2 regions of the Faecalibacterium sp. Marseille-Q4164 genome follow, and region 2 is predicted to be linked to the other one. Evidence: predicted binding sites of a transcription regulator. Region 2 holds the regulator's gene; the other holds the start of a gene.
What was found. Region 2 encodes Rex, which represses fermentation and respiration genes when NADH is low (regulators of the CRP and FNR family bind a similar motif). Its sites were predicted from a motif close to ATTGTTAANNNNTTAACAAT; they were not measured.

Region 1 (15,931 bases), on a different contig from region 2:
GGGTGAGCTGCAGGTCCGTCAGGTCTACAAGATCAGCAACGTGGGCACCGTTGCAGGCTGCCGCGTGACCAGCGGCAAGATCACCCGCGACAGCAAGGTGCGCGTTGTCCGTGACGGCATCGTCATCACGGAGGACGAGATCGCATCTCTGAAGCGCTTCAAGGATGATGCCAAGGAAGTGGCTGAGGGCTACGAGTGCGGCGTTACGCTGGCAAAGTTTGCCGATGTCAAGGAAGGCGACGTATACGAGGCCTTCAAGATGGAAGAATATCGGGACTAAGGAACGGATTAAACCTCTCCGTCATTGCTTCGCAATGCCACCTCCCCTAGTAGGGGAGGCCTTGGCAGCCGGGTGAAGCCTCATCTTTATGCCAAAGGCACCCCCATTAGGGGAGCTGTCGAGCGCAAGCGAGACTGAGGGGTTTTGTTTTAGAGGAGAAGCTATGTCTCAGAAAAATATGGGTCGTCTTGCCCAGGATATGAAGCGTGAGGTCATTGCCATCATCGGACGGCTGAAGGACCCCCGCCTGGAGGGCGGTCTGCTGACCGTCACCCGTCTGGATGTGACACCTGACCTGGATGTTGCAAAGGTCTATGTGAGCGTGATGGGCCGCGAGGACGGCCCCAAGCCCGCCATCGAGGCACTGAACCGTGCCGCAGGCCATGTGCGCACCGAGGTCAGCAAGAAGATGCACATCCGGAAAGCTCCGCGCTTCATCTTTGTGGAGGACGACGGTGCCGCCTACGCAGCCCACATCAATGAGCTGCTCCGCACGCTGAACGTGAACGGTGACGCTGAGGAAACCAGCCAGCCGGAAGAGACCGAGGAATAATCAGCCTTGCGGAAAGGATGGAACATGGGATGACAGAACAGCTGAATGTACAGCAGATGGCAGAAAAGCTGCTTGCTGCGGATAACATCTTGATTCTGTGCCACAAAAACCCGGATGGTGATACGGTCGGCTGCGGCAGCGCGCTCTACTATGCGCTGCTTGCACTGGAAAAACACGCAGCCGTGCTCTGCGCCGACCCCATCCCCGGCCGGTACGCATTTACCAACCCCCGCCTGTTCAAGGGCGAATTTGAGCCGCAGATCGTGGTGGCTGTGGATGTTGCCAGCGTCCAGCTGTTTGGCGAGGGCAACGGCGTTCCCCAGTACACGCGCCATGTGGACCTGTGCATCGACCACCATGCAGGCAACAGCGGCTACGCCGAGTTCACGCTGCTGGACGGAAGCGCCGCCGCTGCGGCAGAGCTGCTGTATGAGGTGATCTGTGCCATGCATGTGGAGATCACCCCCCACATTGCCGATTGCCTGTATACCGGCCTGTCCACGGATACCGGCTGCTTCAAGTTCTCTTCCACCAAGGCCAGCACCCACATCACTGCTGCCAAGCTGATGGAGGCCGGTGCCCATGTGGAGGAGCTGAACACCCTGCTGTTTGACACCAAGTCCCGGGAGCGGATGGAAGCCGAGCGGATCGCCCGCAACCATCTGGAATATCATCTGGATGGCCGCTGCGCCCTCATCTACCTGACCCGGGATGAGATCGAGCAGAGCAGGGTAGACCCTGCGGATCTGGAAGAGCTGACCAGCCTGCCCATCAGCATTGAGGGCGTGAAGGTCGGCCTGACCCTGCGCCAGCAGCCCGGCGGCAGCTATCGCATCAGCGTGCGCACCGCCAAGGGCGTGGATGCCTGTGCCATTGCCCGCCGTCTGGGCGGCGGCGGCCACACCCGTGCGGCGGGCTGTGAGCTGCTGGGCAACCTTGACAACGCCAAGAGCGCGATCCTCTCTGAGGTGGAAGCTGTTCTTGATGCACCGCAGGAGGAAGCATGATGCAGGGGATCCTCATTGTTGATAAGCCCACCGATTGGACCAGCTTTGATGTCATTGCCAAGCTGCGGGGCATTCTGGGCACCCGGAAACTGGGCCACAGCGGTACGCTGGACCCCATGGCGACCGGTGTTCTGCCGGTGTTCTGCGGCGGGGCCAGCAAGGCAGTTGATCTGCAGCTGGACCACACCAAGGCCTACCGCGCTGTCCTCAGGCTGGGCCAGCGCACCGATACCGGGGATGTGACCGGCACTGTGCTGGAGAACGCCCCGGTAACGGCAGGGGAGCAGGAGCTGCTGGCCGTTCTGCCGCAGTTCCTCGGCCCCCGGATGCAGACCCCGCCCATGTACTCGGCGGTCAAGATCAACGGTCAGCCGCTCTATAAGCTGGCCCGGGAGGGCAAAACTGTGGAGCGCAAGGCCCGGCCGATCGAGATCCTGGACATCCGGTACGAGGGCAGCCCTGCGGAAAACGAGTATGCCCTGACCGTAAAGTGCTCCAAGGGCACCTATATCCGGGTGCTGCTGGAGGAGATTGCCGAAGCCATGGGCCAGAAGGGCACCATGAGTGCCCTGCGCCGCGTGGCCGCCGGGGTGTATTCAGAAGCCGATGCCCACACGCTGGAAGAGATCCAGGCGGCAAAGGACGCGGGGCCGGAGGCCCTGCAGGCTCTGATGCTGCCGGTGGAAAGCGTGTTCGCCAGCCTGCCGCTGCTGGTGGCGGACGAGCGGGTGGAGCAGCACCTCTACAACGGGTGCCCCACCAGCCGCTATCCCGCTGCCGACGGCCGCTACCGCGTGCGGAACGCCGGAGGGCAGTTTCTGGGTCTTGCCAATGTGGTGAACGGTGTGCTCAAGGTGGAAAAGCTGTTCGTGGAAAGGAACTGACGACCAATGCAAATCGTTTCATCTCTGTCGCCGCTGGCGCTGGAACATGAGGGCGGCACTGCTGTTGCCATGGGCTACTTCGACGGTATCCACATCGGCCACCGTGCCGTCATTGAGGGAGCAGTGGAGTGGGCAAAGGCCCACGGCGCTGCCCCGGCGGTGTTCACCTTCAAGCTGCCCGCTGACAGCAAAATGAAGGGCCGCCGTCTGCTCTCCACCGAGGATAAGCATGCCCTTATCGCAAGCCTGGGTGTGGAGTATTACCTCTGCCCCGAGTTTGAGGAGATCCGCGCCATGACCCCGGAGCAGTTCGTGTACGGCATCGTGCAGGACTGCCACGCCAGGGCGTTGTTCTGCGGCGAAAACTTTACCTTTGGTGCCAAGGCCGCCGGGACCCCCGAGCTGCTGAAGGAGCTCTGCGCCCCGCTGGGGGTGGAGGTCGTGGTGGTGCCTATGGCACAGTTTGAGGAAAAGCCGGTGTCCTCCACCCGCATCCGCACGGCACTGGAGGGCGGCGATGTGCCTGCCGCCAACGCCATGCTGGGGATGCCCTATGCCATCCGCTTCGCGGTGCAGCACGGGGCGGGTCTGGGCCACACGCTGGGCGTGCCCACCATCAACCAGATCTACCCGGCGGGCTTCCAGATGCCCCGCTATGGCATCTACATCACCCGCACCCGGATCGGTGATACCTGGTATCCCTCGGCCACCGGCCTGGGGACCCGGCCCACTGTCAATTCGGACGAGACCAAGGTGACCTGTGAGACCTTTATCCCGGATTTTTCCGGCGACCTCTACGGCACCGACCCGGTGGTGGAGTTCTACGCCTACCTGAGTCCCAGCAAAAAGTTTGATACCCTGGACGAGCTGAAGGCCTGCATCGACCATGCAGCCCGGCGCGCCAAGGCCTATTTTGCAAAAGCATAGTAAAATTTTTCTTGCTTTTTGTACGGATTTCTGTTATACTAGCCATGTTACCGCGGCACGGGGCTGGGAGTATGCCCATTCGGGAGTACCGTTTTCCCGCATTCTGTGCCGACGGCAAATAAAATTTTATAAAGAGGTACTGTTACTATGAACAAGCAGGAAGTTATGGCCAAAGTCGCTCTGACCGAGAAGGACACTGGCTCCCCCGAGGTTCAGGTCGCTCTGCTGACCGCTCACATCAACGAGCTGAACGAGCACCTGAAGAAGAACCCTAACGATCACCACAGCCGCCGTGGTCTGATGAAGATGGTTGGCCGCCGCCGCAATCTGCTGGCCTACCTCCAGAAGAAGGACATCGAGCGTTACCGTGCTCTGATCGCAACCCTGGGTCTGCGTAAGTAATAGAAAACAGAGGGCAGGTACCGCATTGTGGTGCCTGCCCTTTGCTCTTTTTTGAGGAACAACAGGCCGCTGCTGCGCGTTGCAGCAGTAAATCGAGCGCCTGTGCTGTAAAAGGCACGGGCGTTGGCTTTATTGCTATGATGCGCTGGCCGCTGCCTTTTGGAAGATAAGAAGATAAACCGCAAAAGGACAAAGGAGGCAAAACCAAATGGCAATTGAATTTGGTTCCCGCAAAGAGACCTTTGAAAACTTCAAGGTCTACGAGACCACGCTGGCTGGCCGTCCGTTCAAGGTCGAGATGGGCAAGATGTGCGGCCTGTCCAACGCAAGCGCCCTGATCCGCTACGGCGAGACCTGCGTGCTGTGCAACGTTGTGATGAGCCCCAAGCCCCGCGAAGGTGTGGATTTCTTCCCCCTGAACGTGGAGTATGAGGAAAAGCTCTACGCCGCAGGCCGCATCCCCGGCAGCTTTATGCGCCGTGAAGGCCGCCCCGGTGAGCGCGCCATCCTGACCAGCCGCGTGGTGGACCGCCCCATGCGCCCGCTGTTCCCCAAGGAGATGCGCAATGATGTCTGCATCACCATGACCGTGATGAGCCTGGACCCCGATTGCAGCCCTGAAATCGCTGGCATGATCGGTGCGTCTCTGGTCACCGCTGTGTCTGAAATCCCCTGGAACGGCCCCATCGGCGGTGTTCAGGTGGGCCTGGTGGACGGCGAGATCGTCCTGAACCCCACCCAGGAGCAGCGCAAGGTGAGCGACCTGGCCCTGACCGTTGCCGCCACCATGGACAAGATCGTGATGATCGAGGCCGGTGCCAACGAGGTGGACGAGGACACCATGCTCAATGCCATCAAGGCCGCCCACGTTGAGATCAAGAAGATCATCACCTTTATCAACGGCATCGTTGCTGAGCGCGGCAAGCCGAAGATCGACTTCCAGGTGGTGGGTCTGGATATGGACGTGTTCCACGCCATCCAGAACAAGTATCTGGACGACTTCAAGGCCGCCATGGATACCGATGACAAGAATGTGCGGGATGCAGCTCTGCTGCCCATCATGGACAAGATTGCTGAGGAGTACCCCGACCTGTCTGATGCAGATCTCGACCTTGTCAGCTACAAGATGCAGAAGTACGTTGTCCGCCGCTGGCTGCTGGATGAGGGCAAGCGCGTGGATGGCCGCGGCATCAACGAGATCCGCCCGCTGGCTGCCGAAGTGGGCATCCTGCCCCGGGTCCACGGCTCCGGTATGTTCACCCGCGGCCAGACCCAGGTGCTGACCACCTGCACCCTGGGCGGCACCAAGGACAACCAGCTGATGGACGATCTGACCGACGAGCAGACCAAGCGCTACATCCATCACTATAACTTCCCGCCGTATTCTGTCGGCGAAGCCCGCGCACCCCGCAGCCCCGGCCGCCGCGAGATCGGCCACGGCGCACTGGCAGAGCGCGCTCTGGTTCCCGTGCTGCCCTCTCTGGAGGAATTCCCCTACACCATCCGCTGTGTCTCTGAGGTTCTGAGCTCCAACGGCTCCACCTCTCAGGCTTCCATCTGCGGTTCCACGCTGGCTCTGATGGATGCCGGTGTGCCCATCAAGGCACCTGTTGCCGGCATCTCCTGCGGCCTGATTACCGAGGGCGACCGCTGGATGACCATGCTGGACATTCAGGGCGTGGAGGACTTCCACGGCGATATGGACTTCAAGGTGGGCGGCACCCGCAAGGGCATCACTGCCATCCAGATGGACATCAAGATCGACGGCCTGACTTACGATATCATTGCCGAGGCCTTTGAGAAGTGCCGCAAGGGCCGCCTGTACATCCTGGACGAGATCATCAAGCCCGTGATCGCACAGCCCCGTGAGGAGCTGAGCCGCTGGGCTCCCAAGATGTTCAGCATGATGATCCCCACCGACAAGATCAAGGACGTGATCGGTAAGGGCGGCAAGGTCATCCAGGACATCTGTGCCACCTGCAACTGCAAGATCGATGTGCAGGAGGACGGCCATGTGTTCGTCTCCGCCGTGGATCAGGAGGACGCAAAGCGCGCCATCTTCACCATCAAGACCATTGTGGAGGATCCCGAGATCGGTGCCATCTACAAGGGCAAGGTCACCCGCCTGATGAACTTTGGTGCCTTTGTGGAGATCGCACCGGGCAAGGAAGGTCTGGTGCACATCTCCAAGCTGGACACCAAGCGTGTGGAGCGCGTGGAGGATGTGGTCGCCGTGGGCGATGCCATCGTGGTCAAGGTCACGGACATCGACCAGCAGGGCCGCATCAACCTGAGCCGCCGCGATGCCATTCTGGCGCTGGAAGCCAAGCGCGCCGCGCAGGAGCAGCAGTAATCCATAAATCAGAGGGACCCCACAGCCGGTTGGCTGCGGGGTCCCTTTTTGCTGTCCGAAAAAATTTTTGGGTTTCCTCTTGACAGAAATGCAAAAATATGTATTATTGTATTAGCTACTTAATACAGCAACACATAAGGAGGGCAAAGCAGAATGAGTGAACAGTTTGATGCCAGCCGCCCGATCTATGCCCAGCTGGTGGAACGGCTCAAAGCCAGAATTCTGGCGGGCACCTACCCGCCGGGGGGCCATCTGGATTCGGTGCGGGATCTGGCCGCAGCTGCCGGGGTCAACCCCAACACGATGCAGAGGGCTCTGGCCCAGCTGGAAAGTGAGGGCCTTGTGCGCACCGAGCGCACAAGCGGACGCTACGTCACGGAGGATACGAATTTGATCGAACAACTGCGGGCTGCCGCCGCCCATGACATCGCGGCAGATTTTCTGGAGAAGATGCGCAGCATCGGCTACACGCCGGAAAAGGCGGCAGCCCTGTTGGAGCACTGGGATACAGAGGAGGTAGAACCCCATGAGTAAGGTGCTGACCTGTGAAAAATTGACAAAAGTATACGGAAAGGAAAAGACCGCGCTGGACGGCATCGATCTGGAGCTGGATTTTGGCCGCATCGTAGGGCTGCTGGGCCCCAACGGCAGCGGCAAGACCACCCTGCTCAAGCTGGCCAATGGTCTGCTGCAGCCCACGGAAGGCCGCATCCGGATCGCGGGCATGGCCCCCGGCCCGGAGACCAAGGAGCTGGTCTCCTACCTGCCGGACGCCGACTGGCTGCCCGACTGGATGCGGGTGGAGGAGCTGGTGGAGATGTTCCGGGATTTTTACGGCACGCCCAGTCAGGCCAAGGCTTACATCGGCTTTGACGCCGACAAGGCCAATGAGATGCTGGCCCGGCTGAACATCGCCCCCAATGCCCGGCTCAAGACCCTTTCCAAGGGCAACAAGGAGAAGGTTCAGCTGGTGCTGGCCATGAGCCGCCACGCCCGTCTCTACCTGCTGGATGAGCCCATCGGCGGCGTGGACCCTGCGGCCCGGGACTACATCCTGAACACCATCATTTCCAACTACAGCAAGGACGCGACCGTTGTCATTTCTACCCACCTCATCGAGGACATTGAGCCGGTGCTGGACGAGGCCGTGTTCCTGAAGGACGGCCGAATCTTTGCTCACCGCGCTGTGGATGATATCCGCGAGACCGAGGGCAAGAGCGTCGATGCATATTTCCGGGAGGTATTCAAATGCTGAGGCAATTGTTGAAATATGAGTTCAAGGCCACCAAAAGCCTGTACTTCGGGCTGTATCTGGCGCTGGCGCTGTTGAGCGTGGTGCTGGGCGTGACCTTCCGGCAGGAACACGCGCTGGCTCACAGCACAAGCTTCCAGAATCTCGAAGTGATTCTGATGATCGTGTATGTCTCGGTCATCCTTGCCATCGCGGTGCTCTGCTTCGTGAACACCATCCAGCGCTTTTATCAGAACCTGCTGGGCCGGGAAGGCTACCTGATGCACACGCTGCCGGTCAATGAGAACCAGCTCATCCTCTCCAAGCTCCTCACCAGCATGGTCTGGGTGCTGTGCAGCGGCCTTGTGGGCATCGTCTGCATCACGGTGATGGTCAGCATCGGTGTGATTGACTCGGAGACCTTCGGCATGGTGGACTGGAACAGCTGGAAGCAGCTGTGGGGGATGCTGTATGGAGAACTGGGCGCGAAGTTCTGGCTGGTGACGTTCTGGACCATCCTCATCAATCTGGCCCGGCTGGCAAGCCTCATCCTCTGCGTTTACGCTGCCTGTATGATCGCCCATCAATTCCCCAAGCATGTGATGGTGGCCGGGATCCTCGCGTTTATCGGCCTGAACATCGTGGAGACCCAGCTCGATAAGCTGCTGGGCACGAATGATGTGAGTATGATCGTGGATGTCACGTACCGGGTCGTGGGTGTGAACGTGACCGGTGTGAGCTATGGAGCGACCCCGATGCGCTGGCTGACGGCGGCACTTGGAACAGACGTTGGCTATCTGTTCTGCTTTGCCGTGACTGCAGCCATTGCGGCGGCATACTTCTTCCTGACCCGGTGGCTGATGAAAAATAAACTGAATCTGGAGTAAACAAAAAGGCGGTGTGCCCGGAGCGGACACACCGTCTTTTGCTGTCTGGAAAAAGGATTACACGCCGGAAGCGCCGTAGTTTGCCAGCACACGGGCAGAAGGATCGTTGACGTTGCAGCCGGGCCATGCCTTGTTCGGCATCCAGAAGCCCACGATGGTGCGGCTCTGGTCGTGGTAGTATTTCTCGAAGATCTCGCGGTAGAACAGGCTCTCCTTGGTAAAGGGCATACAGTGGGCCGAGTAGTTTGCCCGGCGGAGCTGGAACTCCTCATCGGTGTACAGGCTCTCGGCATACTCCTTGATGTCGTCCACCATGCTGTGGCCCACGGCATCGGAGAAGGCGGCCTTTTCGCGCCAGAGGATCTCCGGGGGCAGCCAGTCGCCCTCAAAGGCCTTGCGCAGCAGGTACTTGCCCTTGCCGTAGCTGTTCAGCTTCTTTTCGGGGTCAATGGCCATGACGTAGCGCACAAAATCCAGATCGCCAAAGGGCACGCGGGCCTCGATGCTGTTGGCGGAGATGCAGCGGTCGGCCCGGAGGACATCGTACATGTACAGCTCCCGGATGCGCTTCTGGCTCTCCTGCTGGAAGGCATCGGCGGTGGGGGCGTAGTCGGTGTACTTGTAGCCGAACAGCTCATCGGAGATCTCGCCGGTCAGCAGCACGCGCACATCGGTCTGCTCGTGGATGGCCTTGCAGAGCAGGTACATGCCCATGCTGGCGCGGATGGTGGTGATATCCCAGGTGCCCAGCAGTCGGATGACCTCCTCCAGGCTCTGGATGACCATGTCCCGGTTGATGATGATCTCATGGTGTTCGCTGCCCAGATAATCGGCGGTCTGGCGGGCATATTTCAGGTCGATGGCATCGGTGTCCATGCCGATGGCAAAGGTGCGGATGGGCTTGCCCAGCTTCTTGGCTGCAATGGAGCAGACCAGCGAAGAATCCAGACCGCCCGAGAGCAGGAAGCCCACAGGGGCATCGGCATCCAGACGCTTTTCCACGCCTGCGATCAGCTTTTCGCGGATGTTCCGCAGGGTGGTCTCCATGTCATCCTCCATGGGGGCGGGCATGTCGGCAATGTCCTCATAGCGGACAAAGCGGCCATCGCAGTAGTAGCTGCCGATGGGGAAGGGGCGGATGTCGTCGCACCAGCCGATCAGGTTCTGCATCTCGGAGGCAAAGGCGATCTGGTGGCTGGACTTGGAATAGCCGTAGAACAGCGGACGGATGCCGATGGGGTCGCGGGCTGCAATCAGCCGGTCCTTGCGGGAATCATACAGAATAAGCGCGAACTCGGAGTCCATGTGGCGGAACATATCCAGACCGTACTCGTAATACAGCGGCAGCAGGATCTCGCAGTCGCAGTCGGAGGCAAACTTGTAGCCCCGGCGCTTCAGGATCTCCTTCTCAAAGCGGAAGCCGTAGAGCTCACCGTTGCAGACCACGCAGTCGGCACCGCGGTAGAAGGGCTGCATCCCCTCCGGGGTCAGGCCCATGATGGCAAGGCGGCCAAAGCCCATCAGACCAAAAGGCCCTTCCACCACACGCTGGTCGTCCGGCCCACGCATCACGGTGCGCAGCAGATACTCCTTGAATTTGGCGGCACTCAGGTCGTGCCCCGTGTAACCCATAACACAACACATATTTCTTACCCCTCTCTCTAAACCTCTCCGTCAATGCTTCACATTGCCACCTCTCCTGATAGGAGAGGCAAGTTTCCCGGTGACTGAGAGGTTTTTGCAAATAAAAAAATACGGCAGCCTTCCTCCCATTGCTAGGACGAATGCTGCCGTATCCGTGGTGCCACCTAAATTACCGGTGCGCGAACACACCAGTCACTTTTGTGTACTCTCCCCGTTGAAAGCACTGCCGCGATAACGAGCGGCTGCCGTCGGCCCCTACTAACTGCCCGAAGCAGGTTCAGGGGGAAGCTCACGGGGGTTCGTTCGGGGCTCATTCTCTGTGCGGCTTCCATCAGCCCGCACTCGCTGCAAAAGAACCTTGAGCACTTACTTTTCCCGATCAACGCTTTTCCTGCCTGCATTGTATCACGGCTCTTTGTCCGTGTCAACACAGTGTTCGCATTTTTGTGCGGTCTGCCCCGGATGGGGGCTGTTTTGTGCGCAGCTGCGGCACAATCCGTACAAAACGCTGCCCTCGCACTGCAGGGTGAAGCCGTGCTCCGCCATCAGATGGGCACGCACCTCATCCATAAAGTGGCAGTCCAGGTGATAAATGCGCCCGCACTGCACGCACTTCAGGTGCAGGTGCTCGCGGCAGTGGCGGCCTTCGTCCACATACTGGAACACGGCCTTTTCGCCCTTATCGGCCACATATTTCATAATGCGCTGCTCGCCTGCCAGCTTGTCCAGATACCGGTACACCGTGGTGGGATTGGGGCTGGCCCCCTCTGCCTCCAGATGTTCCAGAATGTTGGATGCACTGACCGCGTGCTGGCGGTTGTTGATGAGATAATCCAGGATCAATTGCCGGGTTTTGGTGTTGTACCCCCCGCGACCTGCCATGGTATCAGCCTTCCTTTCTGGGTCAAGTGTACCACAATTTATCCTTCGATGCAAAACAAGAACGAAACACTGGCGACAAGCACAAAAAAACTGTTCAATTTATAGCAAAATAATGCATGATATCTGTTCAAAACGGAAAAGCTCCCAAAGTTTTCAAAAAAGTCTTGTAAACATTGTCCGGATATGTGATAATAATGTTAATGATTACTTGGATTATTTAAGGGATACAAGCTGTCCGGCGGGCGACTGATTGCTGCCTGAATGGTCCTGCTTGCGAACTAGGAGATAGAACAATGAAAGAGATGGATTCCCAGTCAAAGCTCAGCCTGAAGCTGCAGGCTTACCAGTACCTGAAAACGAAGATTTTGAACTGCGAGTACCGCCCCAACGAATTTCTGAACGAGCAGAAGCTCTGTGCCGAGATGGGCAACATCAGCCGCACCCCCATGCGTGACGCGCTGGGCCGCCTGGAGCAGGAGGGGCTGATCACCATCCTGCCCAAAAAGGGGCTGATGGTCTCCGGCATTACCGAAGAGGACGTGCACAGCATGTTCGAGATGCGTCTGCTGGTGGAGCCTTACGCCCTGCGCACCTACGGCAACCTGATCCCCCGGGAGCAGCTGGAGGCCTACACTGAGCTGATGCACCACCCCGAGCGGATCGACGACTTCTGCAAATCCGACGATGATTTCCATGAGCTGCTGATGAGCAGCCTGCCCAACAAATATCTGCGCTCTGGCTATGACCGCATCACCGGCCTGAACACCCGTTTCCGCATTATGACCGGCAAGGTGAGCATGATCAATCAGGATCAGACCTGTGAGGAGCATCTGGAAATTCTGAATGCCGCCCTGAGCGACAACTGGAACACCGCCGCCGATGCGCTGCAGCATCACCTTGAGCTGGCCCGCGATAAGGCCGAGGGAGTCATCAAGGTCATCCGGCTGTGGTAAATGAAACGATAAAAACGCTGTATCACTCCTTCCGGCATCGCTGATGCGATGCCGCCGCCCTCTCAGAGGGAGGCTTTTGCGTTGGCTGCCGCGTTAAGGCTCCCTCCTAGAGGGAGCTGTCGAGCGAATGCGAGACTGAGGGAGTAGTACAGCGTTTTCTTTTGCTGGAAAGTGTAAAAAATTCATAGAAATCACAAGAAAAGTGCATTGAATATTGTTTAACAATGTGGTATCCTTAACAACAGAGAGAGCCCGCTGGCAGGCGGGCAGAATGATTTGGAGGAAAATAATTATGGCTGACCGCATTGTTCTGAACACCATTTCCTACCATGGCCACGGTGCCATTGAGAACATCGTTCCCGAGCTGACCGCCCGCGGCTACAAGAAGGCTTTTGTCTGCTCTGACCCCGACCTGATCAAGTTCGGCGTGACCAAAAAGGTCACTGACCTGCTGGATGCTGCAAACTTCGCCTACGCTGTTTACAGCGAGATCAAGCCCAACCCCACCATCGCCAACGTGCAGGACGGCGTGGCAGCCTTCAAGGCTGCTGAGGCAGACTGCATTGTGACCATCGGCGGCGGCTCCTCCATGGATACCGCAAAGGCCATCGGCATCATCATCAACAACCCCGAGTTCGCGGATGTGCGCTCTCTGGAAGGCGTGGCTCCCACCAAGAAGCACGCTGTGTTCACCATTGCCGTGCCCACCACCGCCGGTACTGCGGCTGAGGTCACCATCAACTACGTCATCACCGATGTGGAGAAGAAGCGCAAGTTCGTCTGCGTGGACACCAACGATATCCCCGAAATCGCTGTGGTCGATCCCGATATGATGTCCTCCATGCCTAAGGGCCTGACCGCCGCTACCGGTATGGACGCTCTGACCCACGCCATCGAGGGCTATATCACCAAGGGCCACTGCACCATCTCCGATATGTTCCATCTGGAAGCCATCAAGCTCATCAGCGAGAACCTGCGCGGTGCCGTGCAGAACACCCCGGAGGGCCGCGAGGGCATGGCTCTGGGCCAGTACATCGCCGGTATGGGCTTCTCCAATGTGGGTCTGGGCATTGTCCACTCCATGGCACACGGCCTGTCCGCTCTGTATGATACCCCCCACGGCGTGGCTTGCGCCATCCTGCTGCCGGTGGGTCTGGAGTACAACAAGACCGTTGCCGGGGAGCGCTACCGCGCGGTCGGCAAGGCCATGGGCGTGAAGGGCATCGACGAGATGAACGATGCTGAGGCTGCCGATGCCACCATCGCCGCCGTCAAGCAGCTGAGTGCGGATGTGGGCATCCCCGCAAACCTGCAGGGCATCCTGAAGGAAGAGGACATCCACTTCCTGGCTGAGTCTGCTTTTGCAGATGCCTGCCGCCCTGGCAACCCCCGCGATACCAGCGTGGAGGAGATCGAGGCACTGTATAAGAGCCAGCTGTAATTCGTAAACTGAACAAAGAGGGTCGGGAATGCCGCTTCCCGGCCCCTTTTTGTTCCGGGAAAGGAGCGCTATGAACCTGAATTTCTATACTCTTTGTGTAATTTATCTGGTATATTCCTTTTTGGGCTGGGTAGGCGAGACCGTTGTTGCAACCGCAAAGGGCCGCCGGTTCACCAATCGCGGCGTGGCCTCCGGCCCCTTCTGCTTTGTGTACGGCACGGCAGGGGTGCTCATCACCATCGGCCTGAACGACCAGCGCACCAGCCTGGCGGCACTGTTCTTCGGCAGCATGATCTATGCCACGGTGGTGGAGTGGTTGACCGCCAAGCTGCTGGAAAGGATCCACCACCGCCGCTGGTGGGACTACTCCGATAAAAAGTTCAATCTGGATGGCTATGTCTGCCTGCAGTACTCCCTGCTGTGGGGTCTGCTGGGCATGGCGGCAGTCCGCTGGGGCAACGACCTGCTGTTCCGGCTCTGCGCCCACCTGCCGCCGCTGCTGTTCCACGCTGTGGTATGGGTCGGCATGGCGCTGGCCGTCCTCGACCAGATCTCTGCCATGGTGGTGGTCAGCCGGTATGCGAACCGCCACCCACGGCTCGAGCAGCTGAATCGGGAGCTGGGCAGGGGCTCGGAGAGGCTGCGGCAGAAAATTACCGCCAGCGTGGAAAAGCGGATCCAGCGGGCGTACCCTGCTGCGGCTCGTCCGGAGCCCACCACCAGTGCCGAAAAGCAGCTCTCCCTTGCCGACCTGCTCTGGCTCTTTGTCATCGGGGCTTTCCTCGGAGATGTGGTGGAGACCATCTTCTGCCGCATCACCGCCGGGGTCTGGATGAGCCGTTCCAGCCTGGTCTGGGGCCCGTTCAGCGTGGTGTGGGGGCTGGCGCTGGTGCTGGCAGCCATCCTGCTGCGGGGCGGCGAACAGAAGAGCGAGAGCCGCATCTTCTGGTTCGGCGTGATCCTGGGCGGTGCGTATGAGTATGTGTGCAGCGCCGTGACAGAGCTGCTGTTTGGCACCGTGTTCTGGGATTACAGCGGCTTCAAGTTCAATCTGGGCGGGCGCATCAACCTGCTGTACTGCTTCTTCTGGGGCATTGCGGCCGTGACCTGGATCCGCTATGGCTACCCACTGGTGGCAAAGGGGATGAAGGCGGTCAAGCGCAGGATCCGCCCCTGGATGACCGCTCTGCTGGCCGTGTTCATGGCCGTGAACCTTGTGACCAGTGCGCTGGCGCTGGCCCGCTACGATGCCCGCACCAGCGGCGCGGCTCCGGCCAATGCAGTGGATGTGCTGCTGGATGAGCATTTTGACAATGCCCGAATGGAGCGCATCTACCCCAACGCCAAAAAGGTGGAGAAGGCTGGATAAAAATGCACGATTTTGCTTGCGTTTTGCAGGGAAAACAGGTATAATACTTTTTGGATTAAAAAGGAGAGATTTTATATGCTGATCCCTGTATTATTGTTTATCGTGGGCCTGCTCTGCCTCATCAAGGGCGGCGACTGGTTCGTGGACGGTGCAACCGGCATCGCCCGCCGCTTCAAGGTGCCGGAGCTGCTCATCGGTGCCACGGTGGTGTCCATCGGCACCACCCTGCCTGAGGTCATGGTCTCCACCACCTCGGCCATGACCGGCCACGGCGAGATCGCCTATGGCAACGCCATTGGCTCGGTCATCTGCAACGCGGCCCTGATCGCGGCCATCACCATTGCGGTCCGCCCGGGCAAGGTGGACCCCAAGAGCCTGCGGGTGCCGGTGCTGTTCTTCTTTGTGGCAGCGGCCCTGTATGCGGGCGTGGCCTACACCACTGGCTACTTCAGCCGCCCCATTGGCATTGTGCTGCTGGCAATGTTCGTGGCCTACATGGTCTGCAATGTGCTGGCGATGAAAAACGCCCCCGCCCCGGAAGACGATGAGGACGAGCCGGAAAAGGAAATGTCCTTTGCCAAGGAGATTGGCCTGCTCATCCTCGGCGCAGCCCTGATCGCTGTGGGCGCAAACCTGCTGGTGGACAACGGCACCCTGATCGCGCAGGCGCTGGGCGTGCCGGAATCCGTCATTGCCCTGACCTTTGTGGCGCTGGGCACCTCTCTGCCTGAGCTGGTCACGGCGATCACCTCGCTGGCAAAGGGCCACGGCTCCCTCTCGTTGGGCAATGTCATCGGTGCCAACGTGTTCAATCTGGTGCTGGTCAGCGGCATGTCCATCACGGTGTCGCCTTTCAGCATCCCGCAGAACTCCACCATCATGGGCATCAATTCCTCTCTGGTCATGGATCTGCCCGTGATGTTCGCGGTCATGATCCTCCTGACCGTGCCCGCTCTGCTCAAGGGCAGGCTCTCCCGCTGGCAGGGTGTGCTGCTGCTCTGCATCTATGCAGCCTTCTGCGCCGTCCAGTTTGCAATGTAAGCCTCTGCGCCGGAGACCCGGCCCGGCTCCACGCCGGAGCGGGCGCTTTGGGGCAGAAAACCGTTTTGAGAAAGGCA
Region 2 (15,931 bases):
GAAGTCGTTGCAGCTCCACATGAACTGGAACAGTGCGCAGGACACCAGAGCGGGCATCAGCATGGGGACAATGACCTTGTACAGGGTCTGGAAGGAGTTGCAGCCATCAATGGCGGCAGCCTCGTCCAGATCGCGCGGGACATTGCGCATGAACTGCACCAGCTGGTAAACAAAGTAGGTCTCAGTTGCAAATGCAGTGTGGACCCAGATGGCCAGATAGAACGGGCTGTTGACCCAGCCGAACTTGGTGTATAGCAGGAACTGAGGAACGTTCAGAACGACCTGAGGCAGGAACAGGGTGGCCAGCATGATGCTGAACAGGATCTTCCGGCCCGGGAAGTCGAAACGGCCAAAGCCGTAGGCTGCAATGCAGGAGGAGACCACCGTGCAGATGACCTTGGGCAGAACATAAGAATAAGTGTTCAGCATGGCCTGCAGGATGTTGATGGAACCGCCGAAGTTGTTCAGCGCGTTCTTGTAGCCCTCCAGGGTGGGGTTCTTGATCCACAGGCCGATGCCTGCAAAGATCTCGCTGTTGTCCTTAAAGGTAGCGCTGACCATCCACAGCAGGGGATAGATCATGATCAGGCCCACCAGGATCAGGACAAGATACTTAAAAAACGTCGCAATGGCGTTGGATGCTTTCATTCCCATACTGTCACACCTTACCTTTCATCCGAGTAGTAGACCCACTTCTTCTGGCTGGTGAAGGCGATGATCGTGAGGATGCAGACGATCACGAACATGATCCAGGCCAGAGCGGAAGCCATGCCCATCTGGTTGGACTTGAAGGCGTAGTTGTAAACCAGAATGGAGATCAGGGTGGTGGAGTTGCGCGGGCCGCCGTTGGTGATGATGAAGGGGCCGTTGAACTCCTGGAAAGCCTGGCAGATCTGAGTGACCAGGTTGTAGAAGATGATGGGGGTGATCATGGGAACAGTGATGGAGAAGAACTGCTTCCACTTACCGGCACCATCGATGGTGGCAGCCTCGTACAGGTCTGCAGGCACGCCCTTCAGGGCGGCCAGGAACAGCACCATGGCGGAGCCGAACTGCCAGATGCGCAGGAAGCAGATGATCCACAGCGCATAGTTGGGGTCGCTCAGCCAGGAGGGGCCCTGTGCGTGGCCGAAGGTGATGGCGCGGATGATGGTGTTGACCAGACCATCATCACGGAAAACAGCCTTCCACAGCACGGCGATGGCAACGGAGCCACCCAGAATGGACGGGATGTAGTAAACGGTACGGAACAGGTTCACGCAGGCGATCTTGAAGTTCAGGATGTATGCGATGAACAGAGCAAAGATCAGCTTCAGGGGCACGGTGATGAAGGCGTACTTGAAGGTGGTGACCAGAGCCTTGGTGACCTTGGCATCAGAGAAGGCGGTGACGTAGTTCATCACGCCGTACTGGTGGATGCCATTGAAGAAGTTCATGTCGGTGAAACTGTAATACAGCGACTGACCGAAGGGGATGGCCTTGAACACGATAAAGCCGATGATCCAGGGGATCAGGTAGATCAGACCCTGCCACTTATCCAGGAACTTCTGTGCGGGGGTACGCCCGAGAGAGGGCGCTTTGCTTTCTTTCATCCGGGGATCCTCCTTTGGTGAAAATCAGTGCAACAAACCTTATGTCACACTTTGGCAACAGATTTGTCAGAAAATTGTAACCTGTGCCTGAGAAAAAAGGGGCATCGGGCCTACGGGTGGACGATGCCCCTGATATGTAATTTGACTCAGGTCAGCAAAGAAGATCAGACAGTGTAGCCAACAGCAGACATGCCGTCCAGCAGAACGTCAACAACATCTGCGCCGCTCTTGTTGTCGTAGTCAACGGTATCGAACACTTCCTGATAGGTGCCGGTGCCGGTAGCCTTCAAATCGGAAGACTCGAACAGGGGATCCAGCTGGCAGGAAACAAAGCTCATGACCTTGCCGTTTGCCTCAGCGACCAGCTCGTTGATCTTACCGGCAGCCTGAGCGGTAGCCAGACCAGCCTTGGAAGCGGGGATGCCGCACTCGGAACCCATGATGGCAGCGCCGTCGCCGTTCCACAGGTACTCGATCAGGGTAGCAGCCTCAGCGGGGTTCTTGCAGGTCTTGGTGATGGCCATGCCCATGGAGACCTTGGAGAAGCCGCCGTTGTAATCGCCGAACTTGATCTCCTCACCAACGGTGAAGCCGGGCTTGTTCTCCTCGTCCAGAGCGTCCTGGTACTTGGAAGCAGCGGAATCCCACTCGAAGATGCCGGCGATCTTGCCGGTGATCCACTCGTTGGACTGGTGGGTAGCACCGTCGCCGTTTGCACCGTAGTAGGTGGGCAGCGGCATGATGACGTGGCCGTCGACCAGGCTCTTGATGAAGTCGATGCCCTCGGCGATCTCGTCAGCGGTGTAGTTCAGGGTAGAGGTGGTGGGATCTGCCCAGTCCTTGCCGTACTTGGACTCGAGGTAGAACACCATCAGGATCATACGGTCGTATGCGCCCAGGTGCAGGGGATAGTAATCATCGCCCAACTTCTCCTGGAAAGCCTTGCCTGCTGCAAACAGGTCATCCTCAGTGGCGGGAACCTCGGTGATGCCAGCCTTGTTAAAGGTGGTCATGTTCCAGTAGAAGATACGGCCGGTCATGGAGATGGGCACGCACTGCTGTGCATTTGCAACGTTGCAGGCACCCAGCTTTGCGTCGTCCCACTGGGACATATCCAGGTAATCGGTGACGCTGTTCAGATCCAGGAAGGTCTGGCCGTTGCCGGAGTAGTTGTACAGCCAGTTCCAGTTGATCTGGCAGACATCCTCAGCCACGCCGCCTGCAAACTTGGTGGACATGGTGTCCTCCCAGCCGGACCATGCAGCGAAGGTGGGGTTGACGGTGATGGTGGTGTGCTCAGCAGAGAAAGCCTTCAGGGCCTCCTGATAAGCGTTGTGGCGGGACTCGCCGCCCCACCAGCTCATGGTCAGGGTAACGGGATCGCTGCTCAGGCCAGCCACAGAAGCAGCCTCGGCTGCGGAAGAAGCGGTGCTGGAAGCAGCGCCGCCATTGCCGCCGCAGGCAGCCAGCAGACCAGCTGCACCAACAGCACCGGTGACCTTCAGGAAATCACGACGGGAAATTGCCTTGCTCATTGTTGTTCTCCTCCTAATAAATCAAAAAACATCGAGCGGGCCTTTCTGCACAAGGCTCGTTGTATACAAATATGATAACAAAAGGGATGGGAAAAAGAAAGATGTAAATTGAAGTGATACGGACAAAAAACGAACAAATATTGCTCTCGTGATTTGCAGCGATTTGACGGCATTGCCGAAATGAATAAACTTGGAGCGAAAAAATATGCAATCTGCATAATTGGATAGATTGCATAGAAACGGGCCGAGAGAGTGTAGCAGAACCTCTAAAATTGCAATAGTATTGTAACTTGTTGCGAAATTGACGGTATAATGTTGTATACAACGTGTGAAAAAAGTGACGATATCGCTATTTTATAAACTGATATATCAATTGCGCAAAAAACGTTCGCAGTGGGATACAACTGATATATCACTTCAAAAGAGGACGAGCAAAAAAGAGCGCTGCCCGGCTGGGCAGCGCTCTGAAAACTGTAAAAATCTTTTGGGAGATCTGGGATCTCACGCAGGAGAGGGCTCCTGTGCCTGCCGGAGATCGACACTTACTGTGCGTTCCGTTTGGCGTAAAACGCCCGCCGTGCCTTGAAATAGCACTGGGGGCACATGCTGACGTACTGCACATCGTTTTCCAGATCGATGGCGACCTGCTCGCCCTCAAAGACGAACTCCCCATTGACCCTGCGGCAGTTGCAGGTGGCCTTGCGCCCGCAGGTGCAGATGGTCTTCATCTCCTCAATGGTGTGGGCCAGCTCCAGCAGACGGGTGGAGCCGGGGAAGCCCTTGAGGGAGAAGTCTGACCGCAGGCCGTAGCAGATGACCGGGATGTTCAGGTCTACCGTGACCATGAACAGCTGCTCGGCCTGTGCCGGGGTAAAGAACTGGCTCTCGTCGCAGAGAACACAGGCCAGCGGCTGTTCCCCGGCAGAAGCGGCGCGCACGGCCTCGAACACATCCACCTCGGGCGGGATGAGCAGGTCGGCCCTGCGGCGCACGCCCAGGCGGCTGACCAGCTCGCCGCCGCCCTTGGTGTCCACCTGGGGCTTCAGGATCAGCACCCGCATCCCCTGCTCTTCGTAGTTGTGGGCCACCTGCATCAGCGCGGTGCTTTTGCCGCTGTTCATGGCACCGTATCGGAAGTATAGCTTCGCCATAGTTGCTCTCCTCATAAAAAGGCAACCCTCTCTGCTCGTTCGGGGGGAGAGGGCTGCCTGTTTTCTGTGATATGTTATGAATAGATGTTAGATCAGTCCTGATTGCGCAGGCGGTAACCCAGGCTCATCAGGCTGTCGCCCAGGTGGACGTTCTCCACCACCACTTCGGGGTAGGGCACCGACAGGTCATAGTGGGAGAAGTTCCAGAAGCCTTTGATGCCCAGCTCGACCAGCCGGCCGCTGAGCTCCTCCGCACCGCTGCGGGGCACACAGAACACAGCCACCTCAGGCTTATGCTCTGCGCAGAAGGCCTCCAGCTCGTCAACGTGTAAGATCTGGATGCCGTTGATCTCTTTGCCCACCTCGCTGGGGGAATTGTCAAAGGCGGCGATCAGCTTGTAGCCGTTGGTGTCGGTGGTGATGAAGCGGCTGACTGCCTTGCCCAACCGGCCGCAGCCGATGAGGATGGTGGGCAGCAGGTCACCGTTGCCGAACAGCAGATGCTCCAGGATGGAAAGCAGGTTCTCCACCGAGTAGCCGATGCCCTGGCGGCCGTTCACGTCGCCGATGCAGTTGAAATCCTGCCGCACCTGAGAGGCCGTGGTGCCCATCTGGGCGGCCAGCTCGCGGGAGGAGATGCTGGTGATGCCGTCGTTCTTCAGCGTCCGCAGGTAGCGGTAGTACTTGGGCAGGCGCTTGATCACCGGAAGGGAAGCTTTGCCGGGATTGTTCATGGAAATGGTTCTCCTTTCATCCAAAGGGAATGCCGGTCTCTTTGCACCCTGCAAGGTGCACCGGCGATTAAGACAGTTTCTGAACAATAATGATATATACTTGTCAATCTTATTCTTAGTATAAAGTATACTGCAATGAGACAGAATGTCAAATCCTCTGGGCCAATTTTTTTCAAAGTAAAGAAATCTTAGCCGCCGCATATTGCTTCGATCCCCGGGAACACTGAAAAAAACACCCTGAGGAGGAGCCAACATGCCGGAATATGAAAAGGAAACCACCGAACAGCAGCGGCTGGAGAAAGAGCAGCTGGAAGATCTGGGCACGGTGTGGCGCACCCGCGGCCCCCATGCCATCCACTGCCTGACCGTGATCGGCCAGATCGAGGGCCATGTGGAGGCCCCGCAGGGCCAGAAGACCACCAAGTATGAGCATGTGATCCCGCAGCTGGTGGCAGTGCAGGAGGACCCCGCTGTGGAGGGCCTGCTGGTGCTCATCAATACTGTGGGCGGGGACGTGGAGGCCGGGTTGGCGCTGGCAGAACTCATTGCCAGCATCTCAAAGCCCAGTGCCACGGTCGTGCTGGGCGGGGGCCACTCCATCGGCATCCCGCTGGCAGTCAGCGCCCGGCGCAGCTTTATCGTGCCCACGGCGACCATGACGGTGCACCCGGTCCGCCACTCTGGCATGATTTTGGGCGTGCCCCAGACCATGCGGTGGTTCGAGCAGATGCAGGAGCGCATCACCGGCTTTGTGGCGGGCCACAGCGGCATTACGGCAGCGCGCTACTCGGAGCTGATGCTCCGCACCGGTGAGCTGGTGATGGACGTGGGCACCATGCTGGACGGCAAAAAGGCCGTAAAGGAGAAGCTCATCGATCAGCTGGGCGGCATCTCTGATGCACTGGACTGGCTGTACCGGGAGATCGAGCGGGCAGAGTGAGAGCACGAGTCTGCCCGGGGCGGTGTCAGGCTTACAGTTCGCCCTTCCGCAGATACTTCACCATCATGGGGGCTTCATAGACCAGCATGAGGATCCAGCCCACAACATAGCTGTACGGCAGGGCCTCGATATCCATTTTCATCAGCAGCACAAAGACGGCAGCGGCCGCCACACGGCCTGCCATGTTGAGCGTGCTGCTGTTCAGGGTGATCTTAAGGTCGCCCAGGCCGCGGAAGCCGCCCTGGATGCCGTTGGTCAGCGAGGGCATCAGGTAGAACAGGGAGACCAGCTTCAAAAAGCGCACTCCCAGATGTACCACGGCGGCATCGGTGACGAAGAGCCGGATGATGGGCTCGGCAAAGAAGAAGCAGACAGCGGTGATAAAAATGGCGTAGAGGAACTCCAGCTTCAGGCCGCAGAAGAAGCTGGCGCGGACACGCTCTTTTTTGCTTGCACCGCGGTTCTGGGCCATCAGGGTGGTGGTGGCATGGCCGATGTTCTGCTGGGGCACATAGGCAAAGTCATCGATGCGGCCTGCGGCGGCAAAGGCTGCCATGGCGTTGACCCCCATGGTGTTCACGATGGCCTGAATGGCGATCTTGCCCAGCTGAACGGTGGCCTGCTGCATGGCGCTGGTCCAGCCGTAGCTGATGGTCTTTTTCAGCAGCGAGGAGTCAAAAATGAACCAGCGCCTGCCCAGCTGCAACACAGGGACCTTCCAGCGGATATAGATCAGGCAGAACACGCAGCAGAGCGCTTCGCTCAGCACGGTGGAAAGGGCACAGCCCTCGGAGCCCCAATTCAGCACCTCAACAAAGAACAGGTCGCCGCCGATGTTCAGCACCGAACTGATCATCAGGAAGTACAGCGCGCTTTTGCTGTCGCCCAGCGCGCGCATGGTGGCGGCGAGGAAATTATAGAAGAAGGTGAACAGCAGCCCGCCGAACACGATGCGCAGGTAGTTCACAGCGATGGGAAGGATCTCTTCCGGCACCTGCAGCAGACGGAGCAGCGGATTTGCCAAAATCACACAGGTCAGCGAGAACACCAGAGAAAAGACGGAGCCTGCAATGGCGGTGGTGGAGACCTGACGCTCCACCAGCTCGGTGTTGCCTGCCCCGAACGCCAGGCTGACAAGGATGCCTGCACCCAGGCAGACACCGTTGATGAACAAAATCGCCAGCGTCATCAGCGGGTTGGAGGTGCCCACGGCGGCAAGGGCATCCTCGCCCACGAATTTGCCGACAATGATGCTGTCTACGGCGTTATAGGTCAGCTGAAACAGGTTGCCCAGCACAAGGGGAATGGTGAAATTGACCAGCAGCGGTGTGATCGGGCCGGTCGTCATATCCTTGGTCATTTGGAACTCTCTTTTCTTTATAGATTAAATGCCTGCCGTCCGCTGAAGATAGCCAGCGCCGAGCGGCTGGTGCCGGTGGCAATCAGCTGTGCGGCGGCGTGGAGGGCTGCACCGGCGGCAGGGGAGGCGGGAATGGCATCGGTGGCGAGGACCCGCTGTGCAGCGCGGTTGGCATCGGTGCTGGTAACGGCGGCTACATTATCCACAACATAGGCGTTGTAATTGCCCGGCACGATGCCGTAGCCGATATCCGGGATGCCGTGCCCGCCGGTGAAGCCGCCGCCCAGAGCCTGATTCTCAAAGGGCTCCACGGCCACGATGCGGACATCGTTGGTCCAGGCCTTGATGGTCTCGCCTACGCCGGTGATGGTGCCCGCGCTGCCCACGCCGACCGTGATGGTGTCCACGAGACTGCGGCCCTCCCGGGAGATGGCCTGCACGATGGCGGGGCCGGTCACCCGGCGATGGTATTCGGGGTTATCGTCGTTGGCGAGCCAGTTCATATAGTACCAGCCCTTTTCGGCGGCGGTGGTCTCTGCCAGCGCCCGGGCCCCCGCAAGGCCCCGCTGTGCGGGGGAATGCAGGATCTGTGCCCCCAGCCGGAGCAGGTATTCCTGCCGCAGGGCCGGGGCATCCTCCGGCATGGTCAGAACCACAGGGTGTCCCGCCGTCCGCCCGGCAAGGGCCAGCGCCATGGCAAAGGAGCCGGAGGCCGCTTCAATGATGGGCTGGCCCGGGAGCAGCTTGTGCTTTTCCGCCGCAAGGGCCAGCATCCCCTCGGCCACCGAATCGCGGGACGTGCCGGTGGGCCCATTATAATCAAGGTAAGCATACAGCCGCCCTTTGAGCCCGCAGGCGGCAAGATAGCCCCGCAGCTCCACGATCGGACAGGGGACCAGGGTCTGGTAGATGTTTGGATAGATTGCCACGAAATTCCTCCCTTACGCAAACCTGAGCAGTCAGCACAGAACTGTCTGCCATGCCAAGGGCTCCCCTGTTAGGGGAGCTGGCAAAGCCATCAGGCCTAGACTGAGAGGTTTAATATCTATAAGGTAGCGCATCCTGTGCCCAGCGTCAAGCCGCAATTGGACAAAATGGAGAAAAAACTGCCGAAAAATCAGCAGAGTGATGGAAAAAAGCCTTGACAAGGAAAAGAATGTCTGCTATACTCCGTATGTAAAGCAAATGAACTTTACAACAAACGGAGGTCAGGGCAGAACGCATCATGGCAAAAGACTTTGAAATGGGCTATCTGCTCGATTTTTATGGCGAGGTGCTCACGCCCAAGCAGCGCGAGATGCTGAACCAGTATTACAACGACGACCTCTCCCTCAGTGAAATCGGGGAAAACTTCGGGATCACCCGTCAGGGCGCACGGGATGCCATCAAGCATGGCGAGACCACTCTGAAAGAGCTGGAAGCCAAGGTCGGCTTTGCAGGCCGCTACCGCCGGGTGCAGGAAAAGCTGGAGGAGCTGGAACAGCTGGTCATTGACGCGCGGTTCGAGTGCACCGGCCCTTATGCCAGGCTCACCACCACTGAGTATGCAGCGACGCTGAACAAGATGCTGGGGCTGATCCGCTCCATCGACGAAGTCAACGAGAGCTGACACCATTACTATTTTGAGAGGAGCACCGAACATGGCATTTGAATCTTTGACCGACCGCCTTGCCGGTGTGTTCAAAAAGCTGCGCGGCCACGGCAAGCTGACCGAGGCCGACATCAAAGCCGCCATGCGCGAGGTGCGGATGGCCCTGCTGGAAGCCGATGTCAACTACAAGGTTGCCAAGGATTTCTGTGCCAAGGTCTCCGAGCGTGCCATGGGTCAGGAGGTCATGGAGAGCCTGACCCCCGCCCAGCAGGTGGTCAAGATCGTCAACGAGGAGCTCGTTGCCCTGATGGGCGGCGAGGAAGCCCCCCGCCTGATCGTCAAGAACAAGGGTCAGACCATCATCATGCTCTGCGGCCTGCAGGGCAACGGTAAAACGACCCACGCAGCCAAGCTTGCCAAATACTTCATCAAGCAGGGCCGCCGCCCCATGCTGGTGGCCTGCGATATCTACCGCCCCGCCGCCATTGACCAGCTGCAGGTGGTGGGCGGGCAGGCAGGTGCACCCGTGTTCACGCTGCCGGGTGCCAAGCCCCCGGAGATCGCCCGCAAGGCGCTGGCCCACGCCAGGGATTACGGCAACGACATCGTGATCCTGGATACCGCCGGCCGTCTGCAGATCGACGAGGTCCTGATGCAGGAGCTCGTGCAGATCAAGGAAGCTGTCCCCGTGGACGAGACGCTGCTGGTGGTGGATGCCATGGCAGGTCAGGACGCTGTGAATGTTGCCAAGACCTTCAACGAGACGGTGGGCATCGACGGCATCATCCTGACCAAGACCGATGGTGATACCCGCGGCGGCGCGGCACTTTCGGTGCTGAGCGTCACCGGCAAGCCCATCAAGTTCCAGGGCACCGGCGAAAAGCTGGACGATCTGGAAGTGTTCCATCCCTCCCGCATGGCCAGCCGCATCCTGGGCATGGGCGATGTGCTGAGCCTCATTGAGAAGGCGCAGGATGCCGCCGATGAAAAGGCCGCAGAAGAGACCGCCCGGCGGATGATGGAAAACAAGTTCGATATGAACGACATGCTGGCCCAGTTTGCGCAGATCCGCAAGATGGGCGGTGCAGGTGCCATGCTGAGCATGATGCCCGGCATGTCCGGCATTGATGCCAGCCAGATCGACGAAAAAGCCTTTGACCGCATCGAGGCCATGATCTATTCCATGACCAAGGAAGAGCGTGAAAAGCCCTCCATCATCAACCCCAAGCGCAAGCGCCGCATTGCAGCGGGCAGCGGCACCCGGGTGGAGGATGTCAACAAGCTGCTCAAGCAGTTTGAGATGATGCAGAAGATGATGAAGCAGTTCAAGAAGAGCCCCAAGGGCTTTGCCCGCCGCCTGGGCGGCATGATGGGCAACCCCAATGCCTTCCGCGGCTTCAAATAACAATGGTATACACCCCGCAGGGGTTGTACAGATAGATTTAATCAAACCCCAAACGGGGCACAAACATTTTTGGAGGATATTTACCATGGCAGTTAAGATTCGTCTGCGCCGCGTTGGCGCTAAGAAGGCTCCCTTCTATCGTGTTGTTGTTGCTGACAGCCGCTTCCCCCGCGACGGCCGTTTCATCGAGGAGATCGGCACCTACGATCCCAACCAGGAGCCCTCTGAGGTGAAGATCGACGCTGAGAAGGCCAAGGCTTGGATCGCCAACGGCGCACAGCCCACCGATACCGTCCGCGTTCTGCTGAAGAAGTCCAACATTCTGTAAGTAGGAGGGCTGACTCATGCAGGAGCTGTTGCTGGCAGTTGCCCGCGGTCTCGTGGAGGACAAGGAAGCCGTCAAGGTCACGGTGGACGAGCCCCGCGAGGACGGCACCATCGTCTACCACCTGAGTGTGGCAGAGGGAGATATGGGCCGTGTCATCGGCAAGCAGGGCCGGATCGCAAAAGCCATTCGTGTGGTGATGCGCGCGGCTGCTGTGCGGGTCGATGAAAAGGTCCTTGTTGAGATCGACTGAGCACCCTACGGGCCCTTTGCCGCAAGGCAAGGGGCCTTTTTGTATTTATTAGGCAGCTCGCCCTCTCAGGCCGCTTCGCGTCCAGCTCCCCCAAAGGGGGAGCCCTTGGCAAAACCAGAAACTTTGTGGTGACTGCCAAGGCCTCTCCCCTCGGGAGAGGTGGCATTGCGTAGCAATGACGGAGAGGGTGAGGATGCTAAAGGAGTAAAAGCAATGCAGAAATACTTGGAAGCCGGCAAGGTGGTGACCACCCACGGTGTGCGCGGCGAGATGAAGCTGGAGCTGTGGTGTGACGGCGTGGCCTTTCTGAAAAAGGTGGGCCGCCTGTACACCACCCCCCAGGGCGGCAGGTGCTACAAGATCACCTCCATCCGCCCCCAGGGGCAGATGGCCCTGCTCCAGCTGGAAGGGGTCAGCGACATGGATGCCGCCCGTGCCCTGCGGGGGCAGGTGTTCTACTTTGACCGTGATGATGCCACCCTGCCTGCGGGCAAGTGGTATGTGGCCGACCTCATCGGGTGCGAAGTGCGGGATGCCGATACCGGCAAGGTGTACGGCGTGGTGACCAGCGTGGACCACCCCGGCGCACAGGATATCTACACCGTTAAGGCCCCCAGCGGCAAGGAATATATGTTCCCCGGGGTGGATGCCTTTTTGAAAGAGCGCAACCCGCCGGAGGGCTATCTCCTTGTCACCCCCATCCCGGGCCTGCTGGATGACGATTTTGACAGTGAGCGGGAGGAGGAGTGAGCCATGGGGATGCGTGTGGACATCGTGACCCTTTTTCCGGAGATGTGCCAGCAGGTGCTGGATTCCAGCATCATCGGCCGCGCTGCCAAAAAGGGATATATTGAGACCCACTGCCACCAGATCCGGGACTACACCCTGAATAAGCAGAAGCAGACCGACGACTATCCCTATGGCGGCGGCTGCGGCATGGTGCTCTATGCCCAGCCCATTGCCGACTGCCTGCGGGCAGTCCAGAAGGAAGTGCAGGAACAGGGACGGCCTGCGCCGCATATAGTATTCCTGACGGCAGGTGGGCAGCGCTATACCGAGGAGCACGCCCGGCGGCTGGCCCAGTACGACAACCTGACCCTGGTCTGCGGCCACTACGAGGGCATTGATGAGCGCGTGATCGATGCCTTTGCGGACGAGGAGATCTCCATCGGCGATTATATCCTCACCGGCGGCGAGCTGGCCAGCCTGGTGGTGGCAGACAGCGTCCTCCGCCTGAAACCCGGCGTTCTGGCTGAGCAGAAGGGCTACGAGGAGGAGAGCTACTGGGACGGCCTGCTGGAGTACCCCCAGTACACCCGGCCCGAGGTCTGGGAGGGCCGTGCTGTGCCGCCTGTCCTGCTGGAGGGCAACCACCAGAAGATCGATGCCTGGCGGGGGCAGCAGAGCCGGGAGCGCACCCGTCTGCGCCGCCCGGAGCTCTACGAGCAGTGGTGTGAGACCCATCCCCTGACCGAGATCCCCAAGTGGAAGCGGGGCGAGAATGTCCGGCTGGTCAAGACCGCCGAGCAGATGGAGGCTGCCGCAAAGCTGTTTGCGGAGGGCCGCCGGAGCATTTGTGCCGGGGGCTGGGTGCAGGAAGCGCTGGATGCCCTGACCCCGGAGATGTTCCTGCCGCAGCTGCAGCAGGAAAAGCAGGAAGGCTGGGTCTGCTACCTCCACTATACCAAGGATGTGCCGGATGCCACGGTCAGCGTACACCATAAGACCGGGCAGGTGGAGCACCTTTTTGTGACGGAGAGCGCCCGGGGCAGGGGCATCGGCCAGAAGATGTTGGATTTCGCCCGGAAGAAGCTGCCGGAGCATGAGCACCCGGTGCTTACGGTGCTGAACACCAACACCCGGGCACTGGCCCTTTACTGCCGCATGGGCTGGCAGGTAGTGGGCGCAAAGGAGAAATTCGACCCGGCCAAAGACCCGCTGGTGGTGCGCCCCAGTCAGGTGCTGGAAATGCGCTATCAGGGCTGAAAACAGGGTCGAACGGGCCGGGAAACTGTCGAAGGTCGAAAAAATGTTGAAAACTTTTGTATTACCCGGCCAACACTGGGGGAATAATTTTGTTATCTTTGTATAAAAGGTGAAAAAGACCCCCCTCATCATTGGGAAAACCGCCAAAAATGCGTTCTGGGGCTGTACATTGGTTTCGGCTTGCGCTAAAATAGGTACAACGCAACAGGCAAGAAACAAATCGAATTCCCGAGAACGATAATAGATAGGAGCGTTTTACTATGTACGTCAAAGAAGTTACCGTTGAAAATCAGGTTGGTCTGCACGCTCGTCCGGCTACCTTCTTTATCCAGAAGGCTAACGAGTTCAAGTCTTCCATCTGGGTCGAGAAGGAAGAGCGCCGCGTGAACGCTAAGAGCCTGCTGGGCGTTCTGTCTCTGGGCATCGTGGGCGGCACCACCATCCGCATCATCGCTGACGGCGCAGACGAGCAGGCTGCTGTTGATGGCCTGATCAAGCTGGTCGAGTCTGGCTTTGCAGAGTAATTCGAGCCTTTGATTTTTGAGGCGGCGGGATGTTTTTCCTGCCGCTTTTTGTTTTACCAAGGAGCTGCCATGACCAAAGCAGAACTGTATCAGAAAGCCTGTATGCTGCCGCTTTTGCCCGGTGTGTATATCATCCGGGACAAAAGCGATACCATCATTTATATCGGCAAAGCCAAGCGCTTGCGCATCCGGGTGAGCCAGTATTTCCGCGAGGGGGTGCCCCACGACAACAAGGTCAGCCAGATGATCGCCCACGCCTATGCGTTTGATGTTATCGTCTGCCAGAGCGAGTTCGAGGCGCTGGTGCTGGAAGCCAGCCAGATCAAGGCGCACACCCCCAAATACAATATCCTGCTGAAGGATGACAAGGGTTACAGCTATATCAAGGTGACCCGGGAAGCCTGGCCCCGCCTTTCCTTCGTGCTGCAAAAGGAGGAGGACGATGCCGAATACATCGGCCCCTATACCTCATCCTTTGCGGCCCGGCAGATGGCCGAGACTGCGCTGGATGCCTTTTTGCTGCCCCGGTGCAGCAAGCGGTTCCCCCAGGATATCGGCAAGGGGCGGCCCTGCCTGAATGCCCATATCGGCAAGTGCATGGCCGTGTGCAGCGGCAAGATCAGCTGCGAGGACTACAATCAGGCCGTGAAAAACGCGGTGCATCTGATCCGGTACGGCAAAAAGGACATTCTCAAGACCCTGAACGAGCGGATGCTGGAAGCCTCTGACCGGCTGGAATTTGAGACAGCGGCCCTCCTCCGGGACCAGATCAACGCCATCACCAAGGTGACAGCGGGCCAGAAGGTCGTGGTGGACCCGGAGGTGGAGATGGATGTGGTGGCGCTGGCCGGTACCCCCAGCAGTGTCTGCGCGGCAGTCCTGCGCTTCCGGGAGGGGCGGCTGACCGATAAGCGGGAGTTCCTTTTCCACGATACGGCGGATATTGCTGCCGTGCGGGAGGAGTTTCTGCCCCGGTACTACCTGGATGATGAGCAGATCCCAAAGATCATTGCCGTGGACGAGCTGCCGCCGGACAGCGAAGCGCTGCAACAGGCCTTGAACGAAAAGCGGGGCAATGAGGTGCAGCTCTATGTGCCCCAGCGGGGCGATAAGGCCCATCTGGTGGAGATGGCCCACACCAACGCGGTGGAACGGCTGGCCCGGGAGAGCGGCCGCTACGCCCGTGAGGAAAAGCTGCTGGATGAGATGGCGCAGGTGCTGGGGCTTTCCAAGCCGCCGCGCACCATTGAGAGCTACGATATCTCCAACTGGGGCGATGGCACCAGCGTCTGCGGCATGGTCACCTTCCGGGATGGCAAGCCCTACAAAGCCGGATATCGGAAGTTCCGGATGAAGACCGTGCTGGGGACGGACGACTACGCTTCGCTGGCCGAGACGGTGTCCCGGCGGGCGGCAGAGTATGAGAAATACGCCGCGCTGGCCGCACAGGGGCAGGGCAGCGATAATTATTTCGGGCAGAAGCCGGACCTGCTGCTGATGGACGGCGGCCGGGGACAGGTCAGCGCGGCCAAGGAGGCACTGGCAGGCACTTCGCTGGCCGATGTGCCCCTTTACGGCATGGTCAAGGATGACCATCACCGCACCCGAGCCATCGTGGACAGTGAGGGCCGGGAGATCGCCATCAATATGAACCGGGGGACATTCACCTTTATCACGGCCATCCAGGACGAGACCCACCGCTTTGCCAATGCTTACCGCAAGCAGCAGATGCGGAAGAAGAGCTATTCCTCCACCCTGACCGAGGTGCCCGGCGTGGGCCCCAAAACGGCCAAGGCCCTGATGACACAGTTCAAGAGCGTGGGTGCTGTGCGGGAGGCCACCCCCGACCAGCTGGAAAATACCCCCGGCGTTGGCCCCCAGCTGGCACAGACCATCTATGATTATTTTCACGCATAACAAAAGGAGGGCGGCTGCATCGGCAGCCGCCCTCCTGGCGTATTCAGGGAAAAATCAATTCTCGGAGGAGATATCCTGACCGAAGTACTTCTCGCTCAGCTCCTTCAGGGTGCCGTCGGCGCGCAGCTCATCGATGGCGTTGTTGACGGCTTCCAGCAGGGTGGCGCTGTTGTCGCCCTTGCGCAGGGGGATGGCAACGTGAGAGGCATCCTCAGTCTGGGCCACGATCTTAAAGTCGGCATCCGGATGGACGTTCAGGTAATCGTAGAAGGAGACATCCGCATTCAGGGTGGCATCAATGCGGCCTGCGGTCAGCAGCTGGATGGTCTCCTCCAGGGTGTCGATGCCCTGCACGGTGGCACCGTAGCTCTCAGCCAGCTCCATGTAGGTGGAAGCCAGGCTGTTGGCAGTGGTCTTGCCCTTCAGGTCCTCAAAGGTCTTGATCTCGTCGTTGTCCTTGCGGACGGCCAGAGCGGTGTGGATGTAACCGTAGGGGGTGGTGAAATCATAAGTCAGGGCGCGCTCGTCGGTGACCTCCACGCCGTTGCAGACCATGTCAAAGCGTCCAGCGTCCAGACCGGCGAACAGGCTGTCCCAGTCGCTCTCCACGTACTCCGG

Region 1: fucO (lactaldehyde reductase) is a predicted target of Rex. The motif match lies at 12,210-12,229, and genes of this name have one in related genera.

Annotation. Positions count from the first base shown of each region.
Region 1 covers NZ_JAFREJ010000007.1:67,708-83,638, reverse strand. The annotation lists gene infB (translation initiation factor IF-2) at 1-280, shown strand, start outside; gene rbfA (30S ribosome-binding factor RbfA) at 444-833, shown strand; gene J3352_RS08615 (bifunctional oligoribonuclease/PAP phosphatase NrnA) at 851-1,840, shown strand; gene truB (tRNA pseudouridine(55) synthase TruB) at 1,840-2,724, shown strand; gene ribF (riboflavin biosynthesis protein RibF) at 2,731-3,651, shown strand; gene rpsO (30S ribosomal protein S15) at 3,799-4,053, shown strand; gene J3352_RS08595 (polyribonucleotide nucleotidyltransferase) at 4,262-6,406, shown strand; gene J3352_RS08590 (GntR family transcriptional regulator) at 6,560-6,940, shown strand; gene J3352_RS08585 (ABC transporter ATP-binding protein) at 6,933-7,661, shown strand; gene J3352_RS08580 (hypothetical protein) at 7,655-8,524, shown strand; gene asnB (asparagine synthase B) at 8,582-10,168, opposite strand; T-box leader at 10,298-10,560, opposite strand; gene J3352_RS08570 (Fur family transcriptional regulator) at 10,574-11,050, opposite strand; gene J3352_RS08565 (GntR family transcriptional regulator) at 11,344-12,003, shown strand; gene fucO (lactaldehyde reductase) at 12,296-13,444, shown strand; gene J3352_RS08555 (putative ABC transporter permease) at 13,515-14,813, shown strand; gene J3352_RS08550 (calcium/sodium antiporter) at 14,889-15,854, shown strand.
Region 2 covers NZ_JAFREJ010000006.1:25,344-41,274, reverse strand. The annotation lists gene J3352_RS07870 (carbohydrate ABC transporter permease) at 1-654, opposite strand, end outside; gene J3352_RS07865 (carbohydrate ABC transporter permease) at 666-1,592, opposite strand; gene J3352_RS07860 (ABC transporter substrate-binding protein) at 1,757-3,127, opposite strand; gene J3352_RS07855 (thymidine kinase) at 3,670-4,278, opposite strand; gene J3352_RS07850 (redox-sensing transcriptional repressor Rex) at 4,371-5,012, opposite strand; gene J3352_RS07845 (ClpP family protease) at 5,266-5,952, shown strand; gene J3352_RS07840 (MATE family efflux transporter) at 5,984-7,312, opposite strand; gene J3352_RS07835 (pyridoxal-phosphate dependent enzyme) at 7,330-8,241, opposite strand; gene J3352_RS07830 (sigma factor-like helix-turn-helix DNA-binding protein) at 8,538-8,921, shown strand; gene ffh (signal recognition particle protein) at 8,953-10,308, shown strand; gene rpsP (30S ribosomal protein S16) at 10,394-10,636, shown strand; gene J3352_RS07815 (KH domain-containing protein) at 10,653-10,886, shown strand; gene rimM (ribosome maturation factor RimM) at 11,100-11,636, shown strand; gene trmD (tRNA (guanosine(37)-N1)-methyltransferase TrmD) at 11,640-12,872, shown strand; gene J3352_RS07800 (HPr family phosphocarrier protein) at 13,133-13,396, shown strand; gene uvrC (excinuclease ABC subunit UvrC) at 13,466-15,313, shown strand; gene J3352_RS07790 (transporter substrate-binding domain-containing protein) at 15,368-15,931, opposite strand, start outside.